One region of the Bacillus spongicola genome, then DNA from elsewhere that is predicted to be linked to it. Evidence: a T-box and tRNA genes for the amino acid it is inferred to sense, from the RefSeq annotation. Region 1 holds a T-box; the other holds one or more tRNA genes.
The links. The T-box of region 1 lies ahead of argS (arginine--tRNA ligase). A T-box ahead of a tRNA ligase gene usually reads a tRNA of that ligase, here a tRNA-Arg.
Positions count from the first base shown of each region.

Region 2: it has a tRNA-Arg gene. The T-box ahead of argS (arginine--tRNA ligase) is inferred to sense a tRNA for this amino acid. The anticodon was not compared.

Region 1 covers NZ_JAYKTS010000030.1:1,119-5,321, reverse strand. The annotation lists gene U8D43_RS16785 (FtsW/RodA/SpoVE family cell cycle protein) at 1-1,040, shown strand, start outside; T-box leader at 1,660-1,865, shown strand; gene argS (arginine--tRNA ligase) at 1,905-3,590, shown strand; gene U8D43_RS16775 (YqaA family protein) at 3,706-4,203, shown strand, end outside.
Region 2 covers NZ_JAYKTS010000002.1:5,501-9,703, reverse strand. The annotation lists gene tig (trigger factor) at 1-139, opposite strand, end outside; gene U8D43_RS01300 (tetratricopeptide repeat protein) at 302-1,309, opposite strand; tRNA gene U8D43_RS01295 (tRNA-Arg) at 2,048-2,121, opposite strand; gene U8D43_RS01290 (YfcE family phosphodiesterase) at 2,311-2,823, opposite strand; gene U8D43_RS01285 (XTP/dITP diphosphatase) at 2,820-3,434, opposite strand; gene rph (ribonuclease PH) at 3,457-4,194, opposite strand.

The sequences.
Region 1 (4,203 bases):
AACAAGGGGTTTGGTATGTCGTTGGTTTAGGTATTATTGCTGTCTCCCTATTTTTTGACCCTGAACAATTTAAACGACTTGCATGGTATCTTTACGGATTCGGTATATTCTTGTTGGCTTTTTTGCTTATTGCTCCAGAAAGCATTGCTGAAGAAAGAAATGGAGCAAAAAGCTGGTTTATCCTTGGACCACTAGGATCCATTCAACCGTCTGAATTTATGAAAGTTTTTTTGATTTTAGCGCTAGCCCGGGTCATTTCTAATCACCATGAACAACATATAGATAAAACCATACAAACAGACATGCTTCTGCTCGTAAAAATTGGTATTACTTCTCTTTTCCCATTAGCCTTGATTATGCTCCAGCCAGACTTAGGTACATCTCTAGTACTGATCGCCATTATTACAGGAATCATCCTTGTATCGGGTATCACTTGGAAAATCCTCATTCCCATCTATGGATTGATCACGGCAGTCGGTGTTGCTGTATTTTCCTTGGTAATTTGGGCACCAAATGTACTAGATAAGTATCTTGGGGTAAAATCATATCAATTTGGCCGGATATATTCTTGGCTTGACCCTTATAGCTACCAAGATCGAGAAGGATTTCACCTCGTAAAATCCTTAAATGCGATTGGATCTGGACAAATCTCCGGGAAAGGGTACCAAGACCGTGAAGTCTATTTGCCAGAAAGTCACACAGACTTTATCTTTAGTATTATCGGGGAAGAATACGGATTTATCGGTTCGAGTTTTGTAATTAGTTTATTTTTTATGTTGATTTATCATTTAACCAAAACAGCCTTAGAAACAAAAGAACCGTTTAATGCCTATATTATTGCCGGAATCATCAGTATGATCACATTCCATGTATTTCAGAACATCGGCATGACTATCCAACTTCTCCCGATAACTGGTATTCCTCTTCCGTTTATTTCATACGGTGGCAGTTCGTTAATGGGGAATATGCTGGCACTCGGATTAGTCTTTAGCATGAGATTTTATCATCGAACCTATATGTTCTCGTCTGACGATAATTGATTTAATTAGCAACAAAGCATACAAAGAGAGCCTTATCAATTGAAAAGAAAAATAGCACAACGAAATAACGCTCCTAGAAGGTGATTCTTGAAGCGTTTTTTTGTTGCTTTAAACAAGGGCTGCATTCGCAAAGATTGTTGCTTTTCGAATCAATCTCTACACGTTGCTACAGCTTGGTTTCAGGGCATTTTTTCGTCTATTTTTGAAAAGTATTATACCAGCAAAGTGGAGGATTCCATCTGAAATTAGACTAATGAGCAACAATATATCTGAAAAAGCCTTGTCAATAGACGGATGAAAATTATATAGGCTTTCATCATTCTTCTCTCTTGGTACCGATTTTAACGGTAACTCTGTTTAAGAAATAGAGATTTTCAAAGGGTTTTTAAGCTTTTCGCGAAAAAACTTGCAACTTCTTCTAGAAATTGTATAATAGTCATAATATATAGCTCTTTTCGTATACATTGTGGCTATTTCATCTGATTTTAGAGTGAATCGCCCATTTCACTGTTGATTTCCATTAAAAATAGACGAAATGATGCCCGATACAAAGCCATATCACCGTTTATAGACTGGTGCGAAAAGCAACACACTTTGCAAAAACAGCCTAATATATTGAAAAAATTCATGGATGAAGACAGTAGCTAAACTGATTACTCAAGCGAGTCGGGGATGGTGTGAGCCCGGTGGAGATCAGATAGTGAAACGCACTTCTGAGATATCATACTGAACTCGAGTAGGTATGATCGGATCTTCCGTTATCGATTAGAGTGCCCACCTATCGTGGGAACGAGAGTGGTACCGCGACAAAAGTTCGCCTCTTTTTATAGAGGCGGGCTTTTTATATTTTTAGGAGGAGATAAAATGGATTTCAAAAAACTGATTTGTGAAAGTTTATTGCCGCTACTACCAGAAGGAATTGACGAAGGGACCCTTCACTCACTGATTGAAACACCTAAACATGCTCAACAAGGTGATTTTTCCTTACCGTGTTTTCAGTTCGCTTCGTCTTTACGTCTTTCACCTACTGTCATTGCCGAAACTTTAGCCGAAAAGATTGATGATCCACTTTATCAAAAAGTTGAAAATAAAGGTCCTTATCTAAATTTCTTTTTATCGTCTCATCAACTGAGTCAACCCATTATTCAAACCATCTTGTCACAAGGAATCCATTATGGCTCCTCGAGTGTTGGAAAAGGAAAAGTCATTGCTCTTGATATGTCTTCTCCGAACATTGCTAAACCCTTTTCTATGGGGCATTTACGTTCTACTGTCATCGGGAATTCGATCAGTTTACTCGCTGAAAAACGCGGCTATAAAACCGTTAAAATAAACTATATCGGAGACTGGGGTACACAATTCGGAAAATTAATTGTTGCCTTCAAGAAATGGGGAGATTCTGAAAAAGTCAAAAAAAATCCAATTAGCGAATTATTCTCTCTTTACACAAAATTCCATGACGAGGCCGCCACTCAACCAGATTTAGTAGCAGAAGGTCGAAAAGCCTTTAAGCTACTTGAAGACGGAGATGCTGAAATTATCCAGCTTTGGCAATGGTTCCGCAACGAATCTTTACAAGCATTCCAAAAAATCTACGCATTACTTGGAATCGAATTTGATTCCTATCAGGGAGAATCCTATTATAACGAGAAAATGGGAGAATTCATTTCCCTGTTACAAAAAAAGAATTTATTGCACTCCTCTGAGGGAGCAACCATTGTACCACTAGAAACGGAAGGACTTCCTCCTTGCCTGATTCAAAAGTCCGATGGCGCTACCCTTTATGCAACTCGGGATCTTGCCGCTGCATTAGACCGATACCATATGTATGAATTTTCACACGCTCTGTACATTGTCGGCCAAGAACAACGTATCCACTTCCAGCAAGTCTTTTCTGTTTTGAATCAGCTTGGCTACTCTTGGGCGACCCGTTTGAAACATATACCGTTTGGTTTGTATTTAATGAACGGAAAGAAAATGTCCACAAGAAAAGGTCATGTCGTTTTGTTAGAAGATATGTTGAAAGAGGCGATTTCCCTTGCAAAACATAATATTATGGAGAAAAACCCTCAACTTCCTAATGCAGAAAGCGTCGCTGAAGCGGTCGGAGTTGGAGCAGTTATTTACCAAGACCTTAAAAATGAGCGAAAAAATTCCGTTGATTTTTCGATGGAGGACATGTTGAGATTTGAAGGGGATACTGGTCCTTACTTGCAATACACCTTTGCAAGAGCGCAATCCATCCTCAGAAAATCGGCTAGTGGTGTTGGTGGGTTTTCAGGACTAAGCGACGAATACAGTTGGGCATTAGTGAAGAAGTTAAACTTATTCCCATCTATCATTCACCAATCTCATGACCAATCTTCACCTCATTACTTAGCAAAGTATTTATTTGAAACAGCTCAAACATTCAATAAGTACTATGGAAAAGTCCATATTTTGGCTGATGATATCGAACGTTCTTCAAGACTAGCCTTGCTCTCTAGTTTCACTACCGTATTGGCTGAGGGCTTGCGACTGCTTGGTATCCGCGCTCCCGAAAGCATGTAAAACAAATTCCTTCCTATTTCCCAAGAAATTTTAAAAAGATTGGTTGATATATGACGTTAATGTCGAAAAATGGTATACTCTTATTTACTTGAATCGAAAAAGGAGTATTGTATTTATGTCTGAAATGATATCCGCAGTCGAAACTTGGTTTATGAATTACGGGGTATGGGGACTGATTTTATTATCTTTTACAGAGTCTTCTTTCTTTCCCATTCCTCCCGATGTATTAATAATCCCAATGGCGCTTGCGAACCCTGATAGCGCCCTTCTATATGCTTTTTATACAACGCTAGCCTCTGCACTTGGATCCATTTTCGGCTGGTATATTGGAAAAAGACTAGGACGACCTGTCTTACAAAGATTCATTTCTGAAGAACGTATCCTAAAAGTAGAAGAATACTTTAATAAATACGGACCGCTTGCGATTCTAATTGCAGGATTCACACCTATTCCTTATAAGGTATTTACCGTTTTTGCAGGTGTATCCAAGATGAAAATTCGCGTCCTTTTCCTTTGGTCTCTAGTCGGTCGAGGCATTCGTTTCTTCTTAGAAGCTTTTCTCATCATCCGTCTGGGTGAACAAGCGCTACCTTTTATTGAAGAAAACTTGACC
Region 2 (4,203 bases), on a different contig from region 1:
CTTTACGAAAACCTGGTACATTTACTTGTTTTACCACTTTATTAAAGGCTTCATCTAAACCTTTATTTACCGTTTCAACGTCAACTTCAACAGTTAAAACACCTTCATTACCTTCTAACTTTTCCCACTTTGCAGACATATTATTTCCCTCCAACAATCTATAATTGATCAATTTTCAAATTGAACATGGTTAAGAATTCCTTCTTAATATGTAACAGTATCTTCTGTCAATCTTAAGATATTGTTCACTTTACAACCATTACATTATAACACAAGTGCTTTTTCTTTCAACAGAAAGCCTTTAAATATCGGTAGAAGAAAATTCTTCTAATTTTTTTATTTTTCGTATCTCTCTCTCTATCTCTTCCACTCTTATCCCCATCTCTGTAGCCATTTTGTTTACATCGGTCATTTCCCCAATAAGCGCTAAGGCGTGGATATAATAAGATATGGAAGCAACGTTCTCAGAGGCTGACAAGGAAAATGGGTACCTTAAAAACGAATGTCGACTAATCATTTCTTTCATTAATGAAAAGAGAGAGGGATTTTTTTGTTCAACCATTTCTTCCACTTCGACCATCAATGCTTGATAGGAAGACATATCAAACACATCTACTAGCTCTGCCGGAATGACTTTCCCTTGTTCCCCTAGTTTTATAACTGATAGTTCTTGATCAATCTCATGTTCTCTGAGCACATTCAGAACCATTGTTTGGAGCATAGGATGCGCATTTGAGTCAGTAAGATAAGCAATCAGTTGTGACCGGTATGGACGGATGTTGCGATGAACTAATTGACCCATCACCAGTATTTGTTCTTGGAAATCACCTGTAAATAATTGAAGCTCTTCCTCCTTGGCCTCCATTATTTTTAACTGCTCTCTATTGACTACTTTTTGACTGATTGAGAGTAACTGTTTAAAGTGTTCTTCTTTGTTCGGTGGAACATTTTGCTCATCAAAGAGTGCATTCAAAAGTGTTACCACTTCTTGATGTTCATTTAGTTGAATTAAAATCATCAAGTACACGTCAATGATTTCATAGTATTCGCCTTTGCCTTCTTGCAGAAGAGATTGACAAAAGTCTCTCGCCGCTTCATATTGTTCCCCTTCATATAAAGCAAGTATTAACGCCATGTATATTTGGGGTTGTTCATATCCTAAATCTAATGCTTGCTTCAACAAATCAGCTGCTTCTCGGTATTTCTTTTCTTGGAGATAATCGAGACCTTTCTCCATCAACCTTTCCTTAATACCAGGGAAATAAACAACATTTCCGCTATATTCTATGGTTTTGCGTTTCTTTTTCATGGTACATACCGTCCTTCTCACACTCTATCTTATTTAGTGTAGCATGTGAAAATCATAATACCAAACAATATCCAAGAGGGACAGGTATCTCTTCTCATTTTGCTGTTTACTAAAGGCTCTTTTCGTATACATTGTGGCTATTTCATCTGATTTTTGACTAAATCCTCCATTTCATTGTTGATTTTCCTAAAAATAGACGGATCCAGCTACAGTGGCTTGAGGCTCGGGTCAAATGAATAACTCTCCAGTGATTCAGGCATCACCTACGTGCTCTTCATTTGCCTGCCGCCTCAAAGCGAGCCACTTCCGCTTTTCGTGATCCAGCTACAGTGGCTTGAGGCTCGGGTCAAATGAATAACTCTCCAGTGATTCAGGCATCACCTACGTGTTCTTCATTTGCCTGCCGCCTCAAAGCGAGCCACTTCCGCTTTTCGTGATCCAGCTACAGTGGCTTGAGGCTCGGGTCAAAGCTATATCTTAGATAATGAATTGATACGAAAAGCCACAATCTTTACGAAAGCAGCCTTACTAAAAAGGGAGAAAAAATGGATTTCCCCCTGCCCGGTTTAATATCAACCTATTATTTCTGCTAATTCACTAGTAAATTCCACAAATCACCAGATTCAATACATATTAACTAATTTTGGTCAAGGTACCTGTCCCTCATCCCAATTGATCATAAAAAAACGCTGTTTCCATACGTAAGTATACGAATGAAATCAACGTTTTTAGTTTGGACGTCCCAGGAGAGATTCGAACTCCCGACCGACGCCTTAGAAGGGCGTTGCTCTATCCAGCTGAGCTACTGGGACATAATATAGTAAATAGTTCTTATTCGTTTCTGAAAAACCGTCACCCTCATCTCAGTTAGCTTTTTCAAGTTCTGAATTGATAAGTGAATGTGATTCATTTATTAAGGACATTTTTTATTATATTAGTCTATCGAGAAAAAGTCAACAACTTATTTTGAAAAAATTGAGGAAGAACAAGTTCTTCCTCGTCTATTGTACCTGGAACTGCTGCCTTAATTCAATAAGTTCTTGATGATGATGATCAAAGAAAGAAATCATAAGCACTGACGCCTTCCTTTCAATCACACAATACGTTTTCTCCTCTCGTGCGCGCGGTAACAAGATACTACCCGGATTTACATATAAGATTCCATCAACAAATTCTACTCCGAGGACATGAGAGTGACCAAATAATACAATATCTGCGTTATGTTCTATTGCTTGATAACTTAAATTCATCAGTGACATTTTCACATTATACATATGTCCATGAGTGACAAAGAATGTGGTCCCTTTCACAGCGTGTACAATATCCTCCGGAAAGTCGCCGTTCCAATCACAGTTGCCTTTAACAGTTAGAAAGTGCTTTAACGCTTCGTCATGATTGGTTAGCTCTGAATCACCACAGTGGAACATCTCATCCACTTTCCCGTGGTAGAGCTGTTGTAATTCTAGCAGTGACTCAATTGAACCATGACTATCACTTACAACCAATACTCTCATTGAGTCGACGCCTCAGATAATAAAGCTGGTAGCTTTTTCTCTAGTTTCCGTAATGCATTTCCTCGATGGCTGATGCTGTTCTTTTCTTCTGGTGATAATTCAGCCATTGCTTTTCCTAAACTAGGCACAAAAAAGATCGGATCATAGCCAAATCCATTTTCCCCACGTTTTTCTGATAGAATTTCCCCCTCACAGCTTCCCTCAACCGTGAAAGAGTCCATCCCAGGTGCAGCCACTGCTAGCGTACAACAAAAGCGGGCCGTTCGCTGTTCAGCTTCTTTCTCTTTCAGTTTTTCTAATACTTTTTCCATATTGGCTTCATCGCTTTTTGCACCGCCCGCATAACGAGCAGAGTATACACCAGGTTCCCCGTTTAATGCATCGATCATTAATCCTGAATCATCAGAAATCACCATCGTCTGGTAGGTGTTGGCAATGGTTTCCGCTTTTAAGAGGGCGTTTTCAGCAAATGTTGAACCCGTTTCTTTTACATCGATAGCCCCTTCAATGTCAAGCAAAGTCTTGACATTGAAGCCGTATGGGGCAAACATACGCGTAAATTCTTTCGCTTTTCCCTTGTTTTTTGTAGCGATTAAAACCGTTTTCTTCATCAATTTCTCCTCCAACTCTAGACTATTTCAATCGAATAGCAATTTCTCCAAGCGCTTCTTTTTGAATTTCAAACAGTTCAGTTATACCTGTTTGAGCAGCAGCAAGCAACTCTTGCAGCTCATTCATTGAGAAGGTTGCTTCTTCCCCTGTTCCTTGTAGCTCCACAAATTCACCTGTCCCAGTCATGATAATGTTCATATCCACAAGCGCTTTAGAATCCTCTGCATAATTCAAATCAAGAACAACACCATGTTCTTTTACTGTTCCTACACTTGTTGCAGCTAAATAATCTTTTAATGGGAACTGTGGCAATTTTTTGTTGTCTTGCAATTGAGCTAAAGCATATGCAACAGCAACAAACGCACCTGTAATAGAGGCTGTTCTTGTTCCGCCATCTGCTTGTATGACGTCACAATCCACCCAAATCGTTCTTTCCCCTAGAGCTTTAAGGTCAACAACCGCTCTTAAAGAACGTCCAATTAAGCGTTGTATTTCCATCGTTCTGCCTGAAACCTTCCCTCTTGACGACTCCCGGATATTACGAGTTCCTGTCGCACGTGGCAACATGGAATATTCTGCTGAGACCCAGCCTTTTCCCTCACCTCGCATAAATGGGGGTACTCTTTCTTCAATACTTGCAGTACAAATCACTTTTGTCTCTCCAACGGTTATCAATACTGACCCTTCAGGATGTTTCAAGTAACCCGTTTCAATATGTATATTTCGTAACTGCGTCGATTCTCTACCGTCAATTCTCATTCTAGTCCC